2 regions of the Isoptericola sp. NPDC055881 genome follow, and region 2 is predicted to be linked to the other one. Evidence: riboswitches for the same ligand, from Rfam matches in the RefSeq annotation. Region 2 holds a riboswitch; the other holds the start of a gene.
The links. A riboswitch is a leader RNA that binds a small molecule or an ion and turns the genes downstream of it on or off. The one in region 2 is predicted to bind FMN.
Positions count from the first base shown of each region.

Region 1 (10,909 bases), on a different contig from region 2:
CACCTGCTGGCCGGCGGCGCCGACGTCCGCGTGGTGCAGGAGCTGCTCGGCCACGCGTCCGTGACCACCACGCAGATCTACACGATGGTGACCCCCGACGCGCTGCGCGAGGTGTACGCCGCCGCGCACCCGCGTGCCCTCGGCTGACGCCCCGGTGTCCCAACGTGCGTGCTGACTTGATCCTCATCACGCGGTCTTGAGGATCAGGTCAGCACCCACGATGCGATGCCGGCGGCGAAGGGCGGCGCGCCCGGCGTGCCGCCCGGGCCCCGCCAGGGGCTGGGGTAGCGTGACGCAGGTGAGCGAGGGACTCGGGAGCGACACCATGACGCAGACGACCACGAGCGACGCCTCACCGGCCGCGGACACCGCGACCAGCCCGGCCCCGGGGAGTCCGGCCGGCGGGTTCGAGGAGCCGCGCACCGACGTCGTCGGGCGGCCGATGCCCGACTTCCGCGACCCTTCGCCGCTGGCCTCGCACGGGCCCGCGCGCATCGTCGCGATGTGCAACCAGAAGGGTGGCGTCGGCAAGACCACCACCACGATCAACCTGGGTGCGGCGCTGGCCGAGTACGGGCGCCGGGTGCTGCTCGTCGACTTCGACCCCCAGGGCGCCGCGTCGGTCGGGGTGGGCGTCAGCCCCCACGACCTCGACCTGAGCGTCTACAACCTGCTCATGGAGCGGGACGTCAGCTTCACCGACGTCCGGCAGCCCACCCACATCGAGGGTCTCGACGTCCTGCCCGCCAACATCGACCTCTCCGCGGCGGAGGTGCAGCTCGTCGGCGAGGTGGCCCGCGAGTCGGTGCTGGCCCGCGCGCTGCGTCCTGCCCTGGACGACTACGACGTGATCCTGGTCGACTGCCAGCCGTCGCTCGGGCTGCTGACGGTGAACGCGCTGACGGCCGCCCACGGCGTGCTCATCCCGCTGGAGTGCGAGTTCTTCGCGCTGCGCGGCGTCGCGCTCCTCGTGGAGACCATCGAGAAGGTGCGCGACCGGCTCAACCCCGCGCTCGAGATCGACGGCATCCTGCCGACCATGTACGACTCGCGCACGCTGCACTCCCGCGAGGTCGTGGCCCGCGTGCACGAGGCCTTCGGCGACACCCTGCTGCACACCGTCATCGGGCGCACCGTGAAGTTCCCGGACGCCTCCGTCGCCGCGGAGCCGATCACCAACTACGCCCCGACGCACGCCGGGGCCGCCGCCTACCGGCAGCTCGCGCGCGAGCTCGTCGCCCGTGGTGACGCCGCCTGACGTCGCCGCGGGGCCTGCCGCCGACGTCGCGGAGCCCGAGGCCCCGGCCGCGGGCTTCCAGGTGCACCTCACGAACTTCACCGGGCCGTTCGACCTCCTGCTCTCGCTGATCGCGAAGCACGAGCTCGACGTCACCGAGGTGGCGCTCGCGGCCGTGACCGACGAGTTCGTGGCGCACATCCGGGCGGCCGACGAGGAGGCGCGCGCCGCGACGGCCCGCGGCGAGGAGCACCCGTCGTGGGACCTCGGGACCGCGAGCGAGTTCCTGGTGGTCGCGGCCACCCTCCTGGACCTCAAGGCGGCCCGGCTGCTGCCGGGACTCGTCGAGGAGGACGCCGAGGACCTGGAGCTCCTCGAGGCCCGGGACCTGCTGTTCGCGCGGCTGCTGCAGTACCGCGCCTACAAGGAGGTCTCCGGCATCCTCGCGGAGCGCTTGGAGACCGAGGGGCGACGGGTGCCGCGGTCGGTGCCGCTGGAGCCAGAGCTGACGGCGCTCCTGCCCGAGCTCGTGTGGACGCTGGACGGCGCCCGCCTGGCGGAGCTGGCGGCCAAGGCCCTCGAGCCGAAGGCGCCTCCCGTGGTGGGCCTGGACCACCTGCACGCCCCCGCGGTGAGCGTCCGGGAGCAGGCCGGCGTCGTGGCACGGCGGCTGCGGCGCGAGCACGTCGCCACGTTCCGCGCGCTCGTGGCGGGCGAGGAACGGCTCGTGGTCGTGGCACGCTTCCTCGCCCTCCTGGAGCTGTTCCGCAACGGCCGGGTCGCCTTCGAGCAGGCGTCGGCCCTTGGGGAGCTCACCGTGCGCTGGACGGCCGACGACGGAGGGCCGGACGGTGACGGGGAGGACGACGGCGAGCTCGCCGCCGGCTTCGAGGAGTTCGACGGGTCCCTCGCCCAGGACGGCGGGACGGACGGGCCTGCCGCGGGCGGGCGGGACATGACGGAGGTCGTGGCATGACGCAGGATACGGAGGCCGGCACGGACGCTGCGCCGGCCGAGTCGGACCGCACCGGTTCGGGCGCCGGTCCAGGGAGCGACGCCGCTGGACCGGAGGAGGCGGTGGCCGCCGGGGCGCTCGCGGTCGAGGTGGACGTCGACGACCTGCCAGGCGGGCTGGCGGCGGCGCTCGAGGCGGTGCTCATGGTCGCGGAGGCCTCGGTGCCGGTGGAGCGGCTGGCTGCGGGCGTGGCGCGCCCGGTCCCGGAGGTGTCCGCCGTGCTCGCGGAGCTGGCGGCGGAGTACCGCGGCGAGTCGGGCGGGCGTCCCCGCGGGTTCGAGCTGCGCGAGGGCGCCGACGGCTGGCGCATCTACTCGGCGCGGGCGCAGGCCGACGTCGTGGGAGCCTTCGTGCTCGAGGGGCAGTCGTCCCGGCTCAGCCAGGCGGCGCTGGAGACGCTCGCCGTCATCGCCTACCGCCAGCCGGTCACGCGCGGTCAGGTGTCCGCGGTGCGCGGCGTCAGCGTGGACGGTGTCGTGCGCACCCTGCTGGCGCGTGGCCTGATCGCCGAGACGGGCCAGGACCCGATGACCGGCGCGGTGCTGTTCGGCACCACGGGGGAGTTCCTGGACCGGATGGGCTGGACGTCGCTCGACGCCCTGCCGCCCCTCGCCCCGCACCTGCCCGACGTCGGGGAGGCGATCGGCCTGGACCCGTCCTCGGCCGGCCTCCGGGGCCGGGCCGAGGACGGGCTGGGGGCGTGAGCCCCGCGGATCAGGCGACGGTGGCGTCGACCGTCACGTCGACGTTGCCGCGCGTGGCGTTCGAGTAGGGGCACACCTGGTGGGCACCGGCCACGAGCGCGTCCGCGGTCGCCTGGTCGACGCCGCTCATCTCGGCATGCAGCGCGACGGCGAGGCGGAACCCGCCCTCCGGCGTGGGCAGGAGCGAGACCTCCGCGACCACGGCAGAGTCCGCCATGGGCGCCTTCTCGCGTCGGGCGACGAGCTTCAGCGCGGAGTGGAAGCACGCGGCGTACCCGGCGGCGAAGAGCTGTTCCGGGTTGGTGGCACCGCCGGTGCCACCCATCTCCTTGGGGATCGCGAGGTCGACGTCGAGCAGCCCGTCGTCGGACCGGGAACGCCCGTCCCGTCCGTCTCCGGTGGCGGTGGCGACCGCGGTGTACAGCGCGCTCATGGGGACCTCCTGATCGGGCCGACGGCGTCGGCCCCGTTGGTAGAGTTACTAGTTCGTCTACTAGATCACGCGGTGCCCGTTGCCGCAAGCACCCGGCGACGACGCGTCCCGGCCGGACGGCATGAGAGGTTGGAGCGATGAGAACGACGCAGGCCGGGACCGGCGCCCCGGGAGCCCGCCCCGAGCGGCGCGGGCGGGTGCGCGAGCGGATCCTCGAGGCGGGGAGCCGGCTGTTCTACGCGGACGGGATCAGGGCCGTGAGCGCCGACAAGGTCATCGCCGCGGCCGGCGTGTCCAAGGTCACGTTCTACCGGCACTTCCCCGGCAAGGACGATCTCGTCGTCGCCTACCTGGACGCGATCGGCGAGGAGGAGCGCGCCCTGCTCGCCCGGCTGCGGGCGGAGCACGAGAGCGACCCGGCCGGGACGCTCGCCGCGCTGGCGCAGGCGCTCGGGGCCGTGGCGACCGGCCCGCAGTTCCGCGGCTGCGCGTTCGTCAACGCCGGGGCCGAGTACGCCGACCCCGCGCACCAGGTGCGCCAGGCCGTGGCGCGGCACCGCGCGCGGTACGCGGAGTTCTTCGCCGACGTGGCGCGCGACGCCGGCGCGGACGACCCCCGGGCCGTGGCCGCGGAGCTCATGATGCTGCGGGACGGTGCCATGGTGTGCGGCGACGTGGACGACGAGGACGTCGTCGCACCCCGGCTCGCGGCTGCGTTCGCCGCCGTGCTGGCGCTGCACCGGCCCGCCACGACGGGGGGCTGACGCGGCGCCGTCGGGCAGGACCCGCCCGACCTGAGAGAATCGGGCACCATGAGCACCGAACGCCGCGGCGGGAGCCGCCGCACCAGCCGCCCGCAGGGACCCGCCGCACAGCGCCCGCAGCGCCCCCGCAAGGCCGCCCCCCGGCGGCCCGCCCCCCGATCGGACGAGCCGGACCGTGACGTCCACGTGGCGGACGGCGTCCGCCTGCAGAAGGTGCTCGCGCAGGCGGGGCTCGGGTCGCGCCGCAAGTGCGAGGACCTGATCGCCGAGGGGCACGTCGAGGTGGACGGGGTGCTCGTCACCGAGCTCGGCGTCCGCGTCGACCCTGCCACCGCCGTCGTGCACGTGGACGGGATGCGCGTCCAGCTGGACGCCTCGAAGGTGACGATCGCCCTCAACAAGCCGCTCGGCGTGGTGTCGACGATGAGCGACCCGGACGGCCGCCCGACGCTCGCGGACCTTGTGCGAGACCGCCCCGAGCGCCTGTTCCACGTCGGTCGCCTCGACGCCGACAGCGAGGGCCTGCTGCTGCTCACCAACGACGGCGAGCTCGCGAACCGGCTCGCGCACCCGCGCTACGAGATCCGCAAGACCTACCTCGTGACCGTGACCGGCGGCGAGTTCTACCCGCGCCACGGCAAGCAGCTGACCGACGGGGTCGAGCTCGAGGACGGGATCGCCCGCGCGGACAAGGTGCGCGTCGTCGACTCCGTGCCGGGCGAGACGATGCTCGAGGTCGTGCTCCACGAGGGCCGCAACCGGATCGTGCGCCGCATGCTCGACGCCGTCGGCTTCCCGGTCACGCGCCTGGTGCGGACCCGGATCGGCCCGATCGCGCTGGGTGACCTGCGGGTCGGGCGCACGCGGGTGCTCGGTCGCACCGAGCTCGGCACCCTGATGCGCGACGTCGACATGTGACGTCGCCGCACCCGTCCTCCCGTCCAGCAGACACCGCGCGACATCCCGCGCGACAACAGAAGGTGAGCTCACACGTGGTCGTCATCGCCGTCGACGGTCCCTCCGGGTCCGGAAAGTCCAGCGTCTCGAAGGCGGTGGCCGCCCGGCTCGGGCTGGCCTACCTCGACACGGGGGCGATGTATCGCGCCGCGACGCTGTGGTGCGTCGAGGGCGGCACCGACCTGGCCGACCAGGCCGCGGTCGCGGACGCCGTGCGCGCCATGCCGCTGGAGATAGGTCTGGACCCCGCGGCGCCCACCGTGCACCTGGACGGTCGCGACGTCGCCGAGGCGATCCGCACCACCGAGGTCTCCACGGCCGTGTCCCAGGTCGCCACGAACCTGGAGGTCCGCGCGGAGCTGCGGCGGCGCCAGCGCGACGCGATCGAGGCGGAGAACGCACCCGACGGCTTCTCGGGTGGCCAGGGCATCGTGGCCGAGGGCCGCGACATCACGACCGTCGTCGCGCCCGACGCCGACGCCCGCGTGCTGCTCACCGCGAGCGAGGAGGCGCGCCTGCGCCGGCGGTCGCTCGAGGTGCACGGCGCGGCCGACGCCGGCTCCGTCGAGGCCACCCGCGACCAGGTGCTGCGGCGCGACCGCGACGACTCGACCGTGAGCCAGTTCCAGGTCGCGGCGGACGGCGTCGTGACCGTCGACTCGTCGGACCTCGACTTCGACCAGACGGTCGACGCGGTCCTCGCCGTGGTGGCCCAGGTCACCGCCTGACGGCCTCGCCCGCCGGTCGTCCCGGTGGCCCGAGGGCACGGTGACGGGCGTCTCGTTCGTGACACGCCGCTCGGCCTGGGAGAATGGTGCCCATGACCTCTCCCGCCGACGGCTCCGTGCCCGCTGCCGAGCCCACCGACGACCCCACCACCGCGCCCGCCCCCGCGGCCGCTGCGGAGGCCGCGGAGGAGCCTGAGCTCGACGCCGTGGCCGAGGTCCTCGAGTCCGACGCGGACGACGAGGCGCGCGAGCGCGCCCTGCGTGCCGGGCTGGAGGACTTCGACCTCGACGAGTCCGACCGCGCCCTGCTGGACGCCGAGTGGGACGAGGACGACCTCGGGCCGGGCGAGGCGCCGCTGCCGGTGCTCGCCGTCGTCGGCCGCCCGAACGTCGGCAAGTCGACCCTGGTCAACCGCATCCTCGGCCGCCGCGAGGCCGTCGTCGAGGACACCCCGGGCGTCACGCGCGACCGCGTCAGCTACCCCGGCGAGTGGGCGGGTCGCGAGTTCGTCCTGGTGGACACCGGCGGCTGGGAGGTCGACGTCGCCGGCATCGAGTCGAAGGTCGCCGACCAGGCCGAGGTCGCGGTCGGCCTGGCCGACGCCGTGATCTTCGTCGTGGACTCGACGGTCGGTGCGACGTCGACCGACGAGCGCGTCGTCGAGCTGCTGCGCCGGTCGGGCAAGCCCGTCGTGCTGTGCGCCAACAAGGTCGACGGCCCGTCCGGCGAGGCGGACGCCGCCTACCTGTGGGCCCTCGGGCTGGGGGAGCCGCACCCCGTGTCCGCCCTGCACGGGCGTGGCACCGGCGACCTGCTCGACGCCGCGATGAAGGTGCTGCCCGAGGTGTCCGAGCACGGCGAGCTGCGGCCTGCCGGCCCGCGCCGCGTGGCGCTCGTCGGTCGCCCGAACGTCGGCAAGTCGTCGTTGCTGAACAAGATCGCGGGCGCCGAGCGTGTCGTCGTCGACGAGATCGCCGGCACCACCCGCGACCCTGTCGACGAGCTCGTCGAGATCAAGGGTGTGCCGTACTGGTTCGTCGACACGGCGGGTATCCGCCGGCGCGTGCACCAGACGCGCGGCGCGGACTTCTACGCCTCCTTGCGCACCCAGGCGGCGATCGAGAAGGCCGAGGTCGCGGTGGTGCTCGTCGACGCCTCCGAGCCGATGACCGAGCAGGACACGCGCGTCATCTCGCAGGCCGTCGACGCCGGGCGCGCCCTCGTCATCGCGTACAACAAGTGGGACCTCATGGACGAGGACCGCCGCCCGTACCTCGAGCGTGAGATCGAGAAGGACCTGGTCCAGGTGCAGTGGGCGCCGCGCGTCAACGTGTCGGCCCGTACCGGCTGGCACACCGACCGGCTCACCCGCGCGCTCGAGACGTCGCTCGAGTCCTGGGACACCCGGATCCCGACCGGACGTCTCAACGCGTTCCTCGGCGAGCTCGTGGCCGCGCACCCGCACCCCCTGCGCGGCGGCAAGCAGCCGCGCATCCTGTTCGGCACTCAGGCGTCCACGCGCCCGCCGCGCTTCGTCATCTTCGCGACGGGCTTCCTGGAGGCCGGGTACCGCCGGTTCATCGAGCGTCGCCTGCGCGAGACGTTCGGCTTCGAGGGCTCGCCGATCGAGATCAGCGTGCGCGTGCGGGAGAAGCGGCGGCGGTGACGCCCCGGTGAGCCGCCCGTGAGTCGCCGATGAGCGCTGCCCCGCTCGCCCGGAGGGGTCGCCTGCTGCGCCTCGGCGCGGCGCGCGACACCTCCGCCGTGCGGCACCTGGTCACGTTCCTCGTGGTGAGCGTGGCCACGGTGCTGGTCACGCGGTTCCTGCTCGCCGTCTCGGGCTACCCGCAGGTGGGCGGCGGCGAACTGCACGTGGCGCACGTCCTGTGGGGCGGCCTCGGCATGGCGCTCGCGGTGGTGGTGCTGCTCTCGTGGGTGGGGCCGGCGCTGCGTTCGCTGGGGGCGATGCTCGGCGGGGTCGGCTTCGGCCTGTTCGTCGACGAGATCGGCAAGTTCGTCACCTCCGACAACGACTACTTCTACGCGCCGACGGCGGCGCTCATCTACGCGGTCGTCGTGGTCCTGGTCCTCCTTGTCGAGGCGCTGCACGGGCGGCGGGCCCATCACCCCGCCGAGTACCTGGCCGTCGCGACCGACCGTGCCGTCGCTGGGGTCGCGGGCGGGTTCACCGACGCCGAGCGCGAGGAGGCGCGAGGTCTCGTCGCCCGCGGCCGCGGGGAGCCCGGCGCGGACGAGGTGTCCGCCCTGGTCGAGGCCGTGCCGCGCGACGACGTGGCGGTACCGGACCTGGTGCGCGTCCTCGTACGGCGCGCGTCCGGATGGTTCGCCGAGGCGCTGGAGCACCGGTGGGCCGCGGCGGTCGTCGTCGTCGCCGTGCTGGGCACCGTGACGTCGTCGCTGGTCGTCGGGCTCCGCGTCCTGACCGGGGGAGTCGACGTCCCGGGCTGGGTCGGCGTCGGCATCCTCGCGGCCGTGGCGGCGACGGTGGCGTGCGTCGTGCGGGGAGTCCTCGTCGGGTCCGGCGACCACCGTGGCGGGGCGGTGTGGGTGCGACGCGGCGTGCTCGTGAGCCTGCTCGTCACACAGCTCCTGGCCTTCCGGGCGGTGCAGTGGGCGGCGGTGTCCGGGCTGGTCGTGGACCTGCTGGTGCTGGCGGCGCTCGGGGTCGCGCTCGGCCGGGACGACGACCTGCGCACCGCTCGCGGGACGACACGCTGACCGGTGGCCGCCGGGTGACGTGCGCCACCCGCGCTTGCCAGGAGGCGGCGCCGCGTGGCACGGTCGACGGTGACGAGCGAACTTGCTCGCGTGCTCTGGGGTCGGTGAAATTCCGAGCCGGCGGTGAAAGTCCGCGACCCGGTCACAGCCTGTGACCGGTTGACCAGGTGGAACTCCTGGACCGACGGTCAAAGTCCGGATGGGAAGCGCACGCGACGGCTCCCCGTCCGGTCCGTCCCCGGCCCTCGTGGGCCGACGCCACCCCGCGTGGCGTCGCGCGGACCGGCCGGTCGCGAGCACGTCTGACCCTGCCTTCCTGCACCCCGGGGTCCGCGACCGGACGACAGGGGCAGGACACATGGAACAGCCGCAGGCGGAGTCCCCGACGACGCGCGCCGGCGCGACCGGGGCCGATGCCACCGGGGCGGAGCGGGCCGCGATGCGGCGGGCGCTCGAGCTCGCCGCGCGGATCCCCCCTCGGGGCCCCAACCCCCGCGTGGGCTGCTTGCTGCTGGACGCGGAGGGCGCGACCCTCGCCGAGGGCTTCCACCTCGGTGCCGGCACGCCGCACGCCGAGGTCGAAGCGCTGCGCGCCGCCGTCGGCCGGCTCGGGCCGGCCGCCGCGCGCGGCGCGACCGCCGTCGTCACCCTCGAGCCCTGCAACCACCACGGGCGCACCGGCCCGTGCGTCGACGCCCTCCTGGACGCCGGAGTCCGGCGCGTCGTGCACGCGCAGCACGACCCCAACCCTGCCGCCTCGGGAGGCGCCGCGCGGCTGCGCGCCGCCGGCGTCGACGTCGTCGGCGGGGTCCTCACCGACGAGGCACGCGCGCTCAACGACAGCTGGACCCGCGCGCTCGAGCTCGGCCGGCCCGTGGTGACCTGGAAGGTCGCGAGCACCCTGGACGGGCGTGCCGCGGCCGCCGACGGCACCTCGCGCTGGATCACCGGCCGGGCAGCGCGGCACGACGTGCACCGCCTGCGCGTCGCCTCGGACGCCGTCATGGTCGGCACCGGCACGGCCCTGGCCGATGACCCGGACCTCGGCGTGCGCCACGCACCCCTGACGGGCCCGCAGCCCGCGCGGGTCGTCGTCGGCCTCCGCGAGCTGCCGGCGTCGTCACGGCTCGCACGTGCCGCTGCCGCCGGCGAGACCGTGGCCCACCTGCGCACCCACGACCCGCACGAGGTGCTGGAGCAGCTCTGGTACCAGGAGCACCGGCGCGTGCTGTTGGAGGGCGGCCCCGCGCTGGCCGCCGCGTTCTGGCGCGCCGGCCTGGTCGACGAGGTCGTCGCCTACGTCGCCCCCGCGCTCCTGGGCGTCGGCGCCTCCGCCGTCGCCGACCTCGGGATCGGCACCATCGCCGACGCCGCCCGCCTCGACCTGATCGACGTGACCGTCCTGCCCCAGGACCCCGCCGACCCCACCGACACCCCCACCGTGCGGCTCACCCTGCGGCCGCGGAAGGAGCGCTGAACCATGTTCACCGGCATCGTGGAGGAGCTCGGCACCGTCGTCTCCGTGCGTGAGCACGCGGACGGCGCGCGCATCACCCTCGCCGCGGACACCGTCCTGGCGGGCACCCGGGACGGCGACTCGATCGCCGTCGACGGCTGCTGCCTGACCGTCGCGGAGACCGGCGAGCACGGCGGTCGCCGCACCTGGACCGCCGACCTCATGGCCGAGACCCTCCGGCGCACCAGCCTGGGCGAGCGGCGACCCGGCGACGAGGTCAACCTCGAGCGGGCGCTCGCGGCGGACGGGCGGTTCGGCGGGCACGTCGTGCAGGGCCACGTGGACGGCGTCGGGACGGTGCTCGCCCGGACGCCCGGCACACAGTGGGAGGTCGTGGAGATCGCGCTGCCCGCAGACCTGGCCCGGTACGTCGTGGCGCAGGGCTCCATCGCGGTCGACGGCGTGAGCCTGACCGTGGTGAGCGTCGGGGATGCCTCGTTCACCGTGAGCCTCATCCCGGAGACGCGGGCGCGCACCACCCTCGGCCACCGAGCCGTGGGGGAGAAGGTCAACCTGGAGGTCGACGTGCTCAGCAAGTACGTGGAGCGCCACCTCGCCCACGGCCTGGCCGCCACGGCAGGGGCGGCGCTGTGAGCGCCGCCGTCGACCGGGTCGCGCGCGCCGTCGCCGACGTCGCCGCCGGCCGGCCCGTCGTCGTCGCCGACGACGCCAGCCGCGAGAACGAGGGCGACCTCATCTTCGCCGCCGACGCCGCCACCCCGGAGCTCATGGGCTTCCTGGTGCGGCACAGCAGCGGCCTCGTGTGCGTGGGCGTGGCGGGCGAGATCCTCGACCGGCTCGGGCTGCCGCTCATG
Region 1 covers NZ_JBSHCR010000013.1:57,704-68,612, reverse strand. The annotation lists gene xerD (site-specific tyrosine recombinase XerD) at 1-147, shown strand, start outside; gene ACWGKI_RS06615 (ParA family protein) at 443-1,258, shown strand; gene ACWGKI_RS06610 (segregation and condensation protein A) at 1,242-2,213, shown strand; gene scpB (SMC-Scp complex subunit ScpB) at 2,210-2,956, shown strand; gene ACWGKI_RS06600 (organic hydroperoxide resistance protein) at 2,967-3,389, opposite strand; gene ACWGKI_RS06595 (TetR/AcrR family transcriptional regulator) at 3,527-4,153, shown strand; gene ACWGKI_RS06590 (pseudouridine synthase) at 4,202-5,071, shown strand; gene cmk ((d)CMP kinase) at 5,134-5,838, shown strand; gene der (ribosome biogenesis GTPase Der) at 5,931-7,505, shown strand; gene ACWGKI_RS06575 (hypothetical protein) at 7,535-8,578, shown strand; FMN riboswitch at 8,665-8,794, shown strand; gene ribD (bifunctional diaminohydroxyphosphoribosylaminopyrimidine deaminase/5-amino-6-(5-phosphoribosylamino)uracil reductase RibD) at 8,937-10,055, shown strand; gene ACWGKI_RS06565 (riboflavin synthase) at 10,059-10,688, shown strand; gene ACWGKI_RS06560 (bifunctional 3,4-dihydroxy-2-butanone-4-phosphate synthase/GTP cyclohydrolase II) at 10,685-10,909, shown strand, end outside.
Region 1: it holds a riboswitch for FMN, as region 2 does, so the genes downstream of both, ribD (bifunctional diaminohydroxyphosphoribosylaminopyrimidine deaminase/5-amino-6-(5-phosphoribosylamino)uracil reductase RibD) here and pnuC (nicotinamide riboside transporter PnuC) in region 2, are expected to answer to the same signal.

Region 2 (10,909 bases):
CGGTGATCATGCCGGGCTCTCCGGCGAGGAACTCCCCGTACGCCACGGGGTACACGATCTGCGTGCCGAGCGCGGCGAGCAGCGCCCCGACGGCCGGCGGCGCCCACATGCGGCGCGTGCCCGGGCCGGCGAGGGCGATGGCGGCGGCCAGCGGCGGGCCGATCCAGGCCACGAACTGGGGCGAGCCGACCTTGTTGAAAACGATGAGCGAGAGCAGCAGGGCGGCGGTGCTGAGCAGCAGGATGTCGCCGGCGTGGTCGGGGCGCCGGTGCGCCGTCCACCAGGTGAGGGCGGCGAGCAGCAGCACGGCGACGGGGAGCAGCACGTCCAGCAGCTCGGCCACGCGCTGCGCGGCCTGGCCCTGCACCTCGTACGTGTAGATGACGTCGTTGTACTCGATCGTCACCGACGGGTCCCAGAGCCGCGCCACGCTGAACCAGGTGGCGAACACCGACTCGGCCTGCAGGGTGCGGGCCTCCTGCTGGCCGAAGACGGAGAACGCGCGCTGCCCGGCGCCGCCGGCGAGGGCGAGGCCGACGACGACGGCGCTGACGGCCGCGCCCGGCACGACGACCTGCCGCCACAGGTCGCGCCATCGTGCGCGGGTGGCGGCGAGGGCCACGACGACGGCGCCCGGTGCGATCTTGATCCAGGCCCCGGCGGTGGCGACGGCGGCAGCGAGCGCGGGACGCCGGGAGGCGATCACCAGGGCGATCAGGATGAGCGGCGCGACGACGCCGTCGAGCCGGCCGACGAAGATGGGGCCGAGCGCGACGAGGAAGGCGAGCCACCACCAGGCACCGAGCACGCCGCGCGGGGCGGCGCGCACGAGCACGACGGTGGCGACGGCGTCGAGCACGACGACCATCGCGGTCCAGACGATCTCGTACCCCAGCAGGCCGCCCGAGACGAGGGCGGGCAGGGTGACGGGGACGAGCGCGCCGACGGGGTACACCCAGTCGTAGTCGAGCACGGGCCACTGCCCGGTGGTGAGGCCGTGACGTGCCCACCACTCGTAGAGGGTGACGTCGCCGTAGATGGTGTTTCCCCAGCGGATCGCCTGGTGCACCACCCACACGTGCACGGCGACGAAGCCGAGCGCCAGCAGCCACCGGGACCGCAGCGCGGCGCCGAGCGGACCCGGGGCGCGGCGGGCGGAGGCGGTCGTCGTGGGTGGCACGAGCGACATGGTGACAGACCCTCCTCGGCGGTGCCCCGGAACGGCGAGGAGGATGCGAGATACGGTGATGGACGTCTAGAGTTTCGGACACCCGAAACCTGCTGACCGGAGGACCTCGTGACCCGACCGCCCGAGCCCGCCCCCGCCGTCGCCCCGGCACCGCCCGGGCGTGCGGGCCGTGGCGTGCGTCCCGCGCGGCTGGTGGCCCTGCTCGGCCCGGCGTTCGTCGCGGCCATCGCGTACGTGGACCCGGGGAACGTCGCGGCCAATCTCACGGCCGGCGCCCGGTTCGGGTACCTGCTCGTGTGGGTGCTCGTCGTCGCGAACGTCATGGCGGTGCTGGTGCAGTACCTGTCCGCCAAGCTGGGCGTGGTCACCGGCCGGTCGCTGCCCGAGGTGCTCGGGGAGCGCCTCTCGCGCCGCGGGCGCGTGGCCTACTGGCTGCAGGCGGAGGTCGTCGCCATGGCCACCGACGTCGCCGAGGTGATCGGCGGCGCCATCGCCCTGCACCTGCTGTTCGGTGTGCCGCTGGTGCTCGGGGGCCTCATCACCGGTGTCGTGTCGATGGTGGTGCTCTCCGTGCAGCAGCGGCGCGGCCAGCGCGTCTTCGAGTCGGTCGTGACGTCGATGCTCGTGGTGCTGACGGTCGGGTTCTGCGCGGGCCTCTTCTTCGCCCCGCCCGACCTGGGCGCGCTGCTCGGCGGGCTCGTGCCCCGGCTCGACGGCCCCGAGTCGGTGCTGCTGGCCGCCTCCATGCTCGGCGCCACGGTGATGCCGCACGCGATCTACCTGCACTCCTCGCTCGCGCGCGACCGGGTGCGGCACGACGCGCGCGTGCGGCAGCAGCACCTGCTGGCCGCCGGTGCGGCGGACGGGGACGCCGTCGAGCCGGGCCCGCCCTCGACGGCGACCGTGCGCCGCCTGCTCACGGCGACCCGGTGGGACGTCGTCGCGGCGCTGGTGCTGGCGGGAGGCGTGAACATCGCGATGCTGCTGCTCGCCGCCGCGAACCTGCCGGGGCGCGCCGGCACCGACTCCATCGAGGGTGCGCACGCCGCCATCGAGGCCTCGCTCGGCCCGACCGTCGCCGTGCTCTTCGGGGTGGGGCTGCTCGCGTCCGGGCTCGCGTCGACCTCGGTCGGGGCGTACGCCGGCGCCGAGATCATGGCAGGCCTGCTGCGGGTGCGCGTCTCGCTGCTGGCCCGGCGCCTGGTCACCCTGGTGCCCGCGATCATCCTGCTCGCGACGGGAGTCTCGCCCACGTGGCTGCTGGTGGTGAGCCAGGTGGTGCTGAGCTTCGGCATCCCGTTCGCGATGGTCCCGCTGGTGCGCATCACCCGCGACGCCGGCCTGCTCGGCGGGTTCCGCAACGGCGTCGCCACCCAGGCCGCCGCCTGGGCGGTCGCGGCCGTCATCGTCGCGCTCAACGTCGCCCTCCTCTGGCTCACGTTCACCACCTGACCCCGAGGGAGTCCCCGCCCTGCCGAGGTAGTTGGGGCCGTGCCGAGGTAGTGCGAGCCGTGCCGAGGTAGTGCAGGTCGTGCCGAGGTAGTGCGAGCCGTGCCGAGGTAGTTCACTCCGTGCCGAGGTAGTCAGCCCTCCAGCGCGGACTGCAGCCGGTCGACGAGAGCGGCCTGGGCGCTGACGACTAGGCGCCGCGCGTCGTCCGGCCCGAACCAGGCGACGCGGTCGATCTCCGGCACCTCGATACGACGGCCCGACCGTGGCGGCCACTCGATCTCGACGGTGTTGCTGCGCACCTGGTCCAGGTCCGGCCCGGGCGGGGGCCACTCGCGCGCCCACGCGAGGACGCGCTTGCCGGACTTCTGGCGCACCTCCCCGAGGTCGACGTCGGGGGTCGACGGCGGGGGGAGCGGCAGGCCCAGCTCCTCGGCCGCCTCGCGCAGGGCGGCGGCGTGCGGCTCCTCGTCCGGCTCGAGCTCGCCCTTGAGGACCGTCCACGCGCCCTCGTCCTTGCGCGCCCAGAACGGCCCGCCCATGTGCCCGAGCAGCACCTCGAGCCCTCCGTCGGACGTGGTCCGGTAGAGCAGGAGGCCCGCGCTGGTCGTCGCCATGCCCTCAGCATCCTCGCCCAGACAGGCTGAGACCGAGTATCGCTTGACGTGAGACGCCGTCGCGGGTCACGATGGGGGAAGACCGGCGGCGCCAATCCACCAGCCTTGGCGGCGCCGGTCGTCCTTCTCCCGGGCCCGGAACGACGGACCCCCGCGCAGAGAGAGGTCGTCGATGACCCGCACCGCCCCCGTCATGCCCGGCGTGACCGCCCCCGACTACGACGTCTCGCAGCCGCTGGACCTCGACTACGTGGGCGCGTTCGCCGACGTCAAGCCCGAGGAGCGTGCCCACCAGCTCGCCGTCCGCGAGTTCGTCCAGGACGAGGTGCTGCCCGTCATCGACGGCTACTGGGAGCGCGCCGAGGTGCCGTTCGACCTCGTCAAGAAGCTCGCCGAGCGCGACTTCCTGCGCGACGGCGTCGACGTGCCCGGCCGGCCCTCCGTGTCGTTCATGGCCGAGGGCCTCGCCAGCATGGAGATGTCCCGCGGCGACGGCTCCGTCGCCACGATCTGCGGCGTCCAGGGCGGCCTCGCGCTCCGCTCGATCGTCATGCACGGCTCGCCCGAGCAGGTCGAGCGGTACGCGGGGCCGATGGCGCGCGGGGAGATCCTCGGCGCGTTCGCGCTCACGGAGCCCACCCACGGCTCCGACTCGGTCTCGCTGGAGACCACGGCCCGCAAGGAGACCCGCGACGGCGTCGAGGGCTACGTCCTGGACGGCGAGAAGAAGTGGATCGGCTTCGGCTCCTGCGGCGACATCACCGTCGTCTGGGCCCGGCTCGTCGGCGACGACGGCGACAACCAGGTGCACGGCTTCATCGTCCCGCAGGACGCCCCCGGGTACACCGCCACCACCATCGAGGGCAAGGTGTCGCTGCGCGCCATCTGGCAGGCGCACATCGTGCTCGACGACGTGTTCGTCCCCGCGGACGCCGCCCTCCCCGGCGCGACGTCGTTCAAGGCGACCGCAGCCGTCCTCTTCGCGACCCGCCTCGCCGTCGCCTGGTCCGCCGTCGGGCACGCCGTCGCCTGCTACGAGGCCGCGGCCGCCTACTCCACGCAGCGCATCCAGTTCGGCCGCCCCCTGGCCAAGAACCAGATGGTGCAGGAGCGGCTGACCCGCATGCTGTCGCTCGTGACGCAGATGCAGCTGCTGGTCGCGCAGATCACCCGTCTCGCGGACGCCGGCACCCTCACCGGCGAGCAGGCCTCCCTCGCCAAGTACACGACGACGCGGCAGGCGCGCGAGGTCGCCTCCATCGCGCGCGACATGCTCGGCGGCAACGGCATCCTGCTCGGCAACCGCGTCGCCCGGCACTTCGCCGACCTCGAGGCGCTGCACACCTACGAGGGCACCGAGTCGATGCAGGCGCTCATCGTCGGCCGCGACATCACCGGAGTCTCGGCCTTCGCCTGACCTGACCCGACCGGCACCACGACGGGGACCTGCGCAACCGCGCGGGTCCCCGTCGTCGTGCGCGGAGGAGTCAGGGTCCGAGGTCGACCGTGACGACGTCCGGGAGCGCGAGGGCGTCCCAGAACGCGGCAGCCGGAGCGCCCGCCGCCACCTGGCCCACCGACACGAGCCAGGCGGTCAGCACCATGCCGTGCGTCGCGACCACCAGGTCCTGCCCGCCCGCGCGGTCGCGGACGCCGTCGTCGAACCGCCGTGCCGCCTCGGCCGTGGTCTCCCAGCCGTCGTGACGCCCGTCGTGCGCGCCTTGGACCCAGGCCTGGCGCACCGTCCGGAAGCCTGGAGCGACCGGCTCGGCCGGGCGCCGCACCTCGGCGAACCGCGGGTCGACGGGGACGTCGGCGACGCCGAGGGCCAGGGCGAGGGTCTCGACCGCCTTGCGCTCGGGGCTCGCGACGACGCGGGCGTCCTGCGGGAGCCGGAGGCGGCGTGCCGCCTCGCGACCAGCGCACGTCAGCGGCCACGCCTCCGGAAGGGCGTCCGCGGTGACTTCCGGCTCGGCGTGCCGGAGCAGGGTGATCCGCACCCGCGCAGTATCGCGTCCGACGGCGTCAGAGCGGCAGTTCGGTCACAGCGCGGCAGTTCGAACTGCCGCCCGGAACACGAACTGCCGCTCCGATCATGGTCAGGGCGCGACGGCGGCCGCGGTGGCCTGGGCCTGCTCGCGACGGTGCACGCGCCACCAGACGAAGAACCCGGTCAGCGTGAACGCGCCGTAGAACACGTACATCAGCGCGGTCGCGTAGTACTGCGCCGACCAGAGCAGCGGCACGCCGACGACGTCGACCGCGACCCACACGAGCCAGAACTCCACCCACCCCTTCGCCATGCCGTACGTGGCGACCAGAGAGCCCATGAAGATCCAGGCGTCCGACCACACGGGCTCGTAGGAGCCGAGCGCGCGGAACAGCGGCGTGAGGAGCAGGGTGCCGCCCACCATGACGACGACGATCCCCACGCGTGCCCGCCAGGAGGCCCAGTGCGGGTGCACCGCCGAACCACCCTCGGCGGGAACCTTGCCGTCAGCGCGCACGTCGAGGTCAGCGCGCTGCGTGCGCCGCCACTGCACCCAGCCGTAGATCGACACGATCAGGAACATCACCTGGCGGCCCGCCTGGCCGAGCATGTCGGCGCGGCTGGAGTCGCCGAACCACGAGCCCATGAAGACGGTGAACAGCACGAGGTTGCCGACGATGCCGACGGGCCACGCCCACACCTTGCGGCGCATGCCGCCGAGCGCGGAGGCGAGGCCGAACAGGTTGCCGACGATCTCTCGCCACGACATCTGCTGGTCGCCGATGGTCAGCGTGGCGTTGAAGAACGCGTCGATCGCGTCCATCGTTCACTCTCCCGGTCCGAGCGTGCGGGCGTCCGGGGTGAGGGCTGACGCTCGCCGAGGACGGCTCACGGCCGTCGCCGACGACACGACGCCCGGCGGCACCCACCCGTGGCCGGGCGCGTGCCGCACGTGCTTCCTCCCATCCGGACTTTGACCGTCGGCCCTGGAATCTCACCAGGTCAGCCGGCCTCCCGAAGGAGGCCGGGTCGCGGGCTGTCACCGCCGGCTCGGAATTTCACCGACCCCGGAGCACGTACGTGCGTGTCTTCCACCGCCGGAGGTCCCGGCGGCGTCCTGCACAACGCAGGATGCCACAGGGTCATTCCGGCGTGTTCAGGAGAGCGCGTCGCGGACGGCGCGGGCCACGTCGTCGGGCCCCGCGCCGGGCTCCAGGACGGTGACGACGACGCGCCGCCCGTCGGATCCGGTCGCGGACGTGCGGGGCGCAGCGTCGGCGGCGTCGGCGGCGTCGGCCGTCTCGCCCGCACGCACCTCGCTCGCCGCGGCGAGCTGCTCGTCCGTGTGCGGGAAGGGGGCGATCGCCGCGCGCCGCAGGTCGGCGAAGGCCTCCTCCAGCTCGGGGCGCAGGTCGAGGTGGGGGTGGCGCAGCCAGCGCCGCAGGATCGCGTTGTGCACCGCGACGACGGACGCGGCGAACGCGATCGACATCGTCGTGGTGGAACGGTCCGGGGGCAGCGTGTCACGCAGGTAGGCGGTGAAGGCGCGCTCGTAGCGGTGGGTGGTGACGAGCTCGCGGTCGCGCAGCGCGGGCACCTGCTGCAGGAGCTGGTGGCGGGCGATCGACGTCTCGCGCTGGCCCACGTGGTGGTCGAAGACGAGCCGTGCCGCCCGGCACACCTCGAGGTACGGGTCGGTGGCCGGGTCCCACGCCCGCTCGGGCGCGCGGCCGGACTCCTCGCTCGCGCGGGCCTCGGGCCGCGTCTCGGCGAGCATCACCACGACCTCCTCGAGGAGCAGCTCGTGGTCGGCGAAGACCACGTCCTCCTTGGAGCGGAAGCGGCGGAAGAAGGTGGCACGGCTGACGCGTGCCGCGTCGGCGATCTCCTCGACGGTGGTCTGCTCGTAGCCCTGCCGGGAGAAGAGGTCGATCGCGGCGTCGACGGCCTGGGCGTGGGTGTGCGTCCGGACGGCGGTCATGTCACGGAGGTTACTCCGGCGGCGCGTCCCCACCCGCGGACGTCCGCTCGCCCCCCGGGCCCGTGTGCGTCAGCCGTGCTTGCGGCGGTCGTCCCGCCGGTCGCGTCGCGGCTCGTCGAACCGGGCGTCGGCAGGACGGCGGGAGCGCTGCAGGTACCGGATCTCGCGCACGGCGACGCCGACGGCGAGGAAGAACGGGATCCACGCCCACAGCCGCCCGCGCAGGACGATCGAGAGCATCGCGACCGCGACCACGCACGCGCCGAAGACCGTCCAGACGCTGGCCCACCGCACGTTGCGCACGGGGGGAGGCTACCGCTGCGCGTGCCCGGGCGGCGGTGTCGGGGCGGCGTGGGCGGGCGTGGGTAGGGTGGCGGGCGTGACTTCCGCGACCGCCACGGCCCCCGAGACCGCGCCCGAGACCACGTCCGCCCCGTCGACCGTGCCGGTCGTCGACGTCTACGTCGACCCGCTGTGCCCGTTCGCCTGGATCACGTCCCGCTGGGCGCTGGAGGTGGCCGAGCACCGCGACGTGCGCCTCACGTTCCGCCTGATGAGCCTGTACCTGCTCAACGAGGGCCGGGACCTCCCGGCGGACTACCGGGCCAAGATCGACGCGTCGCGCGGCATCGGCCGCGTCGCGGCCGCGGTCCAGACGGAGCACGGCCCTGAGGCGTTCAGCGCGTTCTACACGGCGGCCGGCACGCGCATCCACCCCGGCGGACGCACGGACTTCGACGCCGTCGCCCGGGAGGCGCTGGCGGAGGCCGGGCTGCCCGCCGCGCTCGCCGACGCCGCGACGTCCGAGGACTACGACGCCGACCTCGCCGTCTCGCACGAGGAGGGCATGAAGCCCGTGGGGGAGGAGGTCGGCACGCCGACCATCCACGTCGACGGCGTCGCGTTCTTCGGCCCCGTGCTGACGCGCGTGCCCCGCGGCGATGACGCGGTGCGGATCTTCGACGGAGCGGTCGCGCTCGCGTCGTTCCCCGACTTCTTCGAGCTCAAGCGCTCGCGCACCTCTTCGCCGACCTTCGACTGACCCGCGCGCCATCCCCGCCGTCCACCGCTCCACCCGAGAGGCGAACCCGTGACCCTCGACCTGCGTGTCTTCACCGAGCCCCAGCAGGGCGCGTCCTACGACGACCTGCTCGCCGTCGCCCAGGCGACCGAGACCCTCGGCTTCAGCGCCTTCTTCCGCTCCGACCACTACCTGACGATGGGCGGCGACGGCCTGCCCGGCCCGACCGACGCCTGGACGACGCTCGCCGGCCTGGCCCGCGACACGTCCACCGTGCGGCTGGGCACCCTCGTCACCTCCGCGACGTTCCGGCACCCGGGGGTGCTGGCGATCCAGGTCGCGCAGGTGGACCAGATGTCCGGCGGCCGCGTCGAGCTCGGCCTGGGCGCCGGCTGGTTCGCCCGCGAGCACGAGGCGTACGGCATCCCCTTCCCCGCGAAGCGGTTCGGCCTGCTGGAGGAGCAGCTGGAGATCCTCACCGGGCTGTGGGGCACGCCCGTGGGCGGCTCGTACTCCTTCGAGGGCGAGCACTACACGCTCACCGACTCCCCGGCGCTCCCCAAGCCGGCGCAGGCGAAGATCCCCGTCATCGTGGGCGGCGGCGGTCCCCGCCGGACGCCGGCGCTCGCGGCACGGTTCGGCGACGAGTACAACCAGGCGTTCCCCGAGCTCGACACCGTGGCGTCGCGCATCACGGTGATCGACGACGCCCTGGCGGAGGCGGGCCGGACCCCCGACTCGATCGTGCAGTCCGTGGCGCTCGTGCTGGCGGTGGGCCAGGACGAGGCAGAGTTCGCGCGTCGTGCCGCGGCGATCGGGCGCGAGCCGGCCGAGCTGCGCGAGCACGGCGTCGCCGGCACGGTCGCGGAAGCCGTCGACCGGCTCGGGACGCTGCGCGACCAGGGCGTCCAGCGGGTGTACCTGCAGATGCTGGACCTGCACGACCTCGACCACCTGGACCTGGTGGCCCGCGAGGTCGCGACACAGCTCTGACCCGAGCACCGACCACCGAGCCCCGGCCGGGCGTGCCCCGTCCCCTGCAACGGCGGGGGCGGGGCGCGCGCGTGTGTCGTCAGCGCGCGGCGGCGACCGCCTCCGCGAGGGTGCCGCCCTGTCCGGGCACGAGGTCGGCCCACACCTCCGCGATGCGGTCGCGTACGTCCTCCCCGAGCCCCTTCCCCTCGCAGTATGAGGTGATGGACAGGTAGGTGTGCTTCCACAGCGGTTGCGCTTCGGCGAGGTCGAACGGCGCGTTCGGATGGTTGGCGATCTGCCCCATGCGCGCGCTGCTCAAGGGCAAATTTCGCGCCTCGTCGAGCACCTCGCGCGGGACGGCGTAGTTCGCGAGCAGCGACATCACTACTTGTCCCTCCGGGTCGGGGTCGTGCAGGAGTTCGCGCATGACCGCGACAGGAAGGTCATCGGCGTCTGCGGCCGCGAACCGCTGTTCAATATCGGCGGAGCGCGCCCAGGCACGCAGGTCGTCCTCACGGGTCATGGCTTTGATCCTAGGAGGGCCAGCGACAGTTCTTCTTGCTGCACGGCTTGGTGTAGTTGGTCCACCCGCTGCCGGTGATCGTGCCGCTAGGCGTGAGGCCGGTGAAGGTCATCTTGAACTTGACCTTCTTCCCTCCCATGCTGCTGGAGGTGCGGACCCACTGGATCGCGTCGCCCGGGGTGCGCCACTCGTCGTAGTCGGTGCCGCGGAACTTCGAAACAGCGTAGGCCTGAGCCTTCACCGTGACGTATCGGCTCATCTTCCGGTTGCCCACCCGCCTGAAGTTCTCGTCCACCTTGGTGGTCCTCGTTGCCGGGTTGATCGTGAACCGGAAGTCGATCCGGTCCTGCATCGTGCAGAACAGGATGCCCCCGATCTTGCAGGTGTAGTACGCGAGGTAGTCCTTCATCAGCCACGCGTACCCGTTCGAGGTGGCGTGGTTCGTCTTCACGCCAGGCCCGATCGCCATGGTGGTAGCGGCGCCCGAGGTGTACGGGTCCGACTGGAACGACGGCGCGTCGGTGAACGTCGCGGCCACGGCCGTCGGCTGCTCCGCGGGCGCGAACTCGTCGACGGGTGCCGAACCGGGGCCGACGATCCGGTCGGCGACGTCCGAGTCGAGCGGGGTGTCGCTGGTCAGGGAGTCCGCGATGGCGTCGAGCTGGTCGGTACTGTCCACCGCGCTCAGGCCCGGGAACGCGAGGCCCTGGTCCGCCGCTTCGTCGAAGAAGGCGGCGGCTGCCCGCTTCCCCTCCTGCTTCACGATGCTGTCGACGACGTCCTCGATCGTGGTGTCGCCCGTGACCGCGAACCCGATGGTGTCAGGGTCCTCCGCGGGCGGGGTGCCGTCGATGACAGCGTCGTAGCCGGTGGTCGCGACGGTCGGCGCCGACGCAGGGGGCACGCCGGTCGGAGGCGTCTCTGTGATTGCCGGGGTGGCGGTGACCGTTGTCGCGCCGGCCAGGACGAGCGCGGTTCCGAGAGCGGTCAATGCGGTGACGCCCCGGGGCAGGTGATCTCTCATTCGATTCTCCCGTTCCCTCCGATCTGACGGGATGGCTGGTTGGCCTCCCATTCGGACGGTAGTCCGGCCATAGCGTCAATGCACGCCCGAGACAACAGCTCGGCCGTCGCCCTCCTGCCGGGCCGTGGCGCACCAGAGGA
Region 2 covers NZ_JBSHCR010000004.1:91,482-102,390, forward strand. The annotation lists gene ACWGKI_RS02365 (glycosyltransferase 87 family protein) at 1-1,180, opposite strand, end outside; gene ACWGKI_RS02370 (Nramp family divalent metal transporter) at 1,298-2,641, shown strand; gene ACWGKI_RS02375 (NUDIX domain-containing protein) at 2,773-3,255, opposite strand; gene ACWGKI_RS02380 (acyl-CoA dehydrogenase family protein) at 3,428-4,672, shown strand; gene ACWGKI_RS02385 (histidine phosphatase family protein) at 4,743-5,255, opposite strand; gene pnuC (nicotinamide riboside transporter PnuC) at 5,355-6,068, opposite strand; FMN riboswitch at 6,195-6,324, opposite strand; gene ACWGKI_RS02395 (TetR/AcrR family transcriptional regulator) at 6,402-7,226, opposite strand; gene ACWGKI_RS02400 (hypothetical protein) at 7,296-7,529, opposite strand; gene ACWGKI_RS02405 (mycothiol-dependent nitroreductase Rv2466c family protein) at 7,669-8,268, shown strand; gene ACWGKI_RS02410 (LLM class F420-dependent oxidoreductase) at 8,317-9,240, shown strand; gene ACWGKI_RS02415 (hypothetical protein) at 9,320-9,745, opposite strand; gene ACWGKI_RS02420 (hypothetical protein) at 9,756-10,649, opposite strand.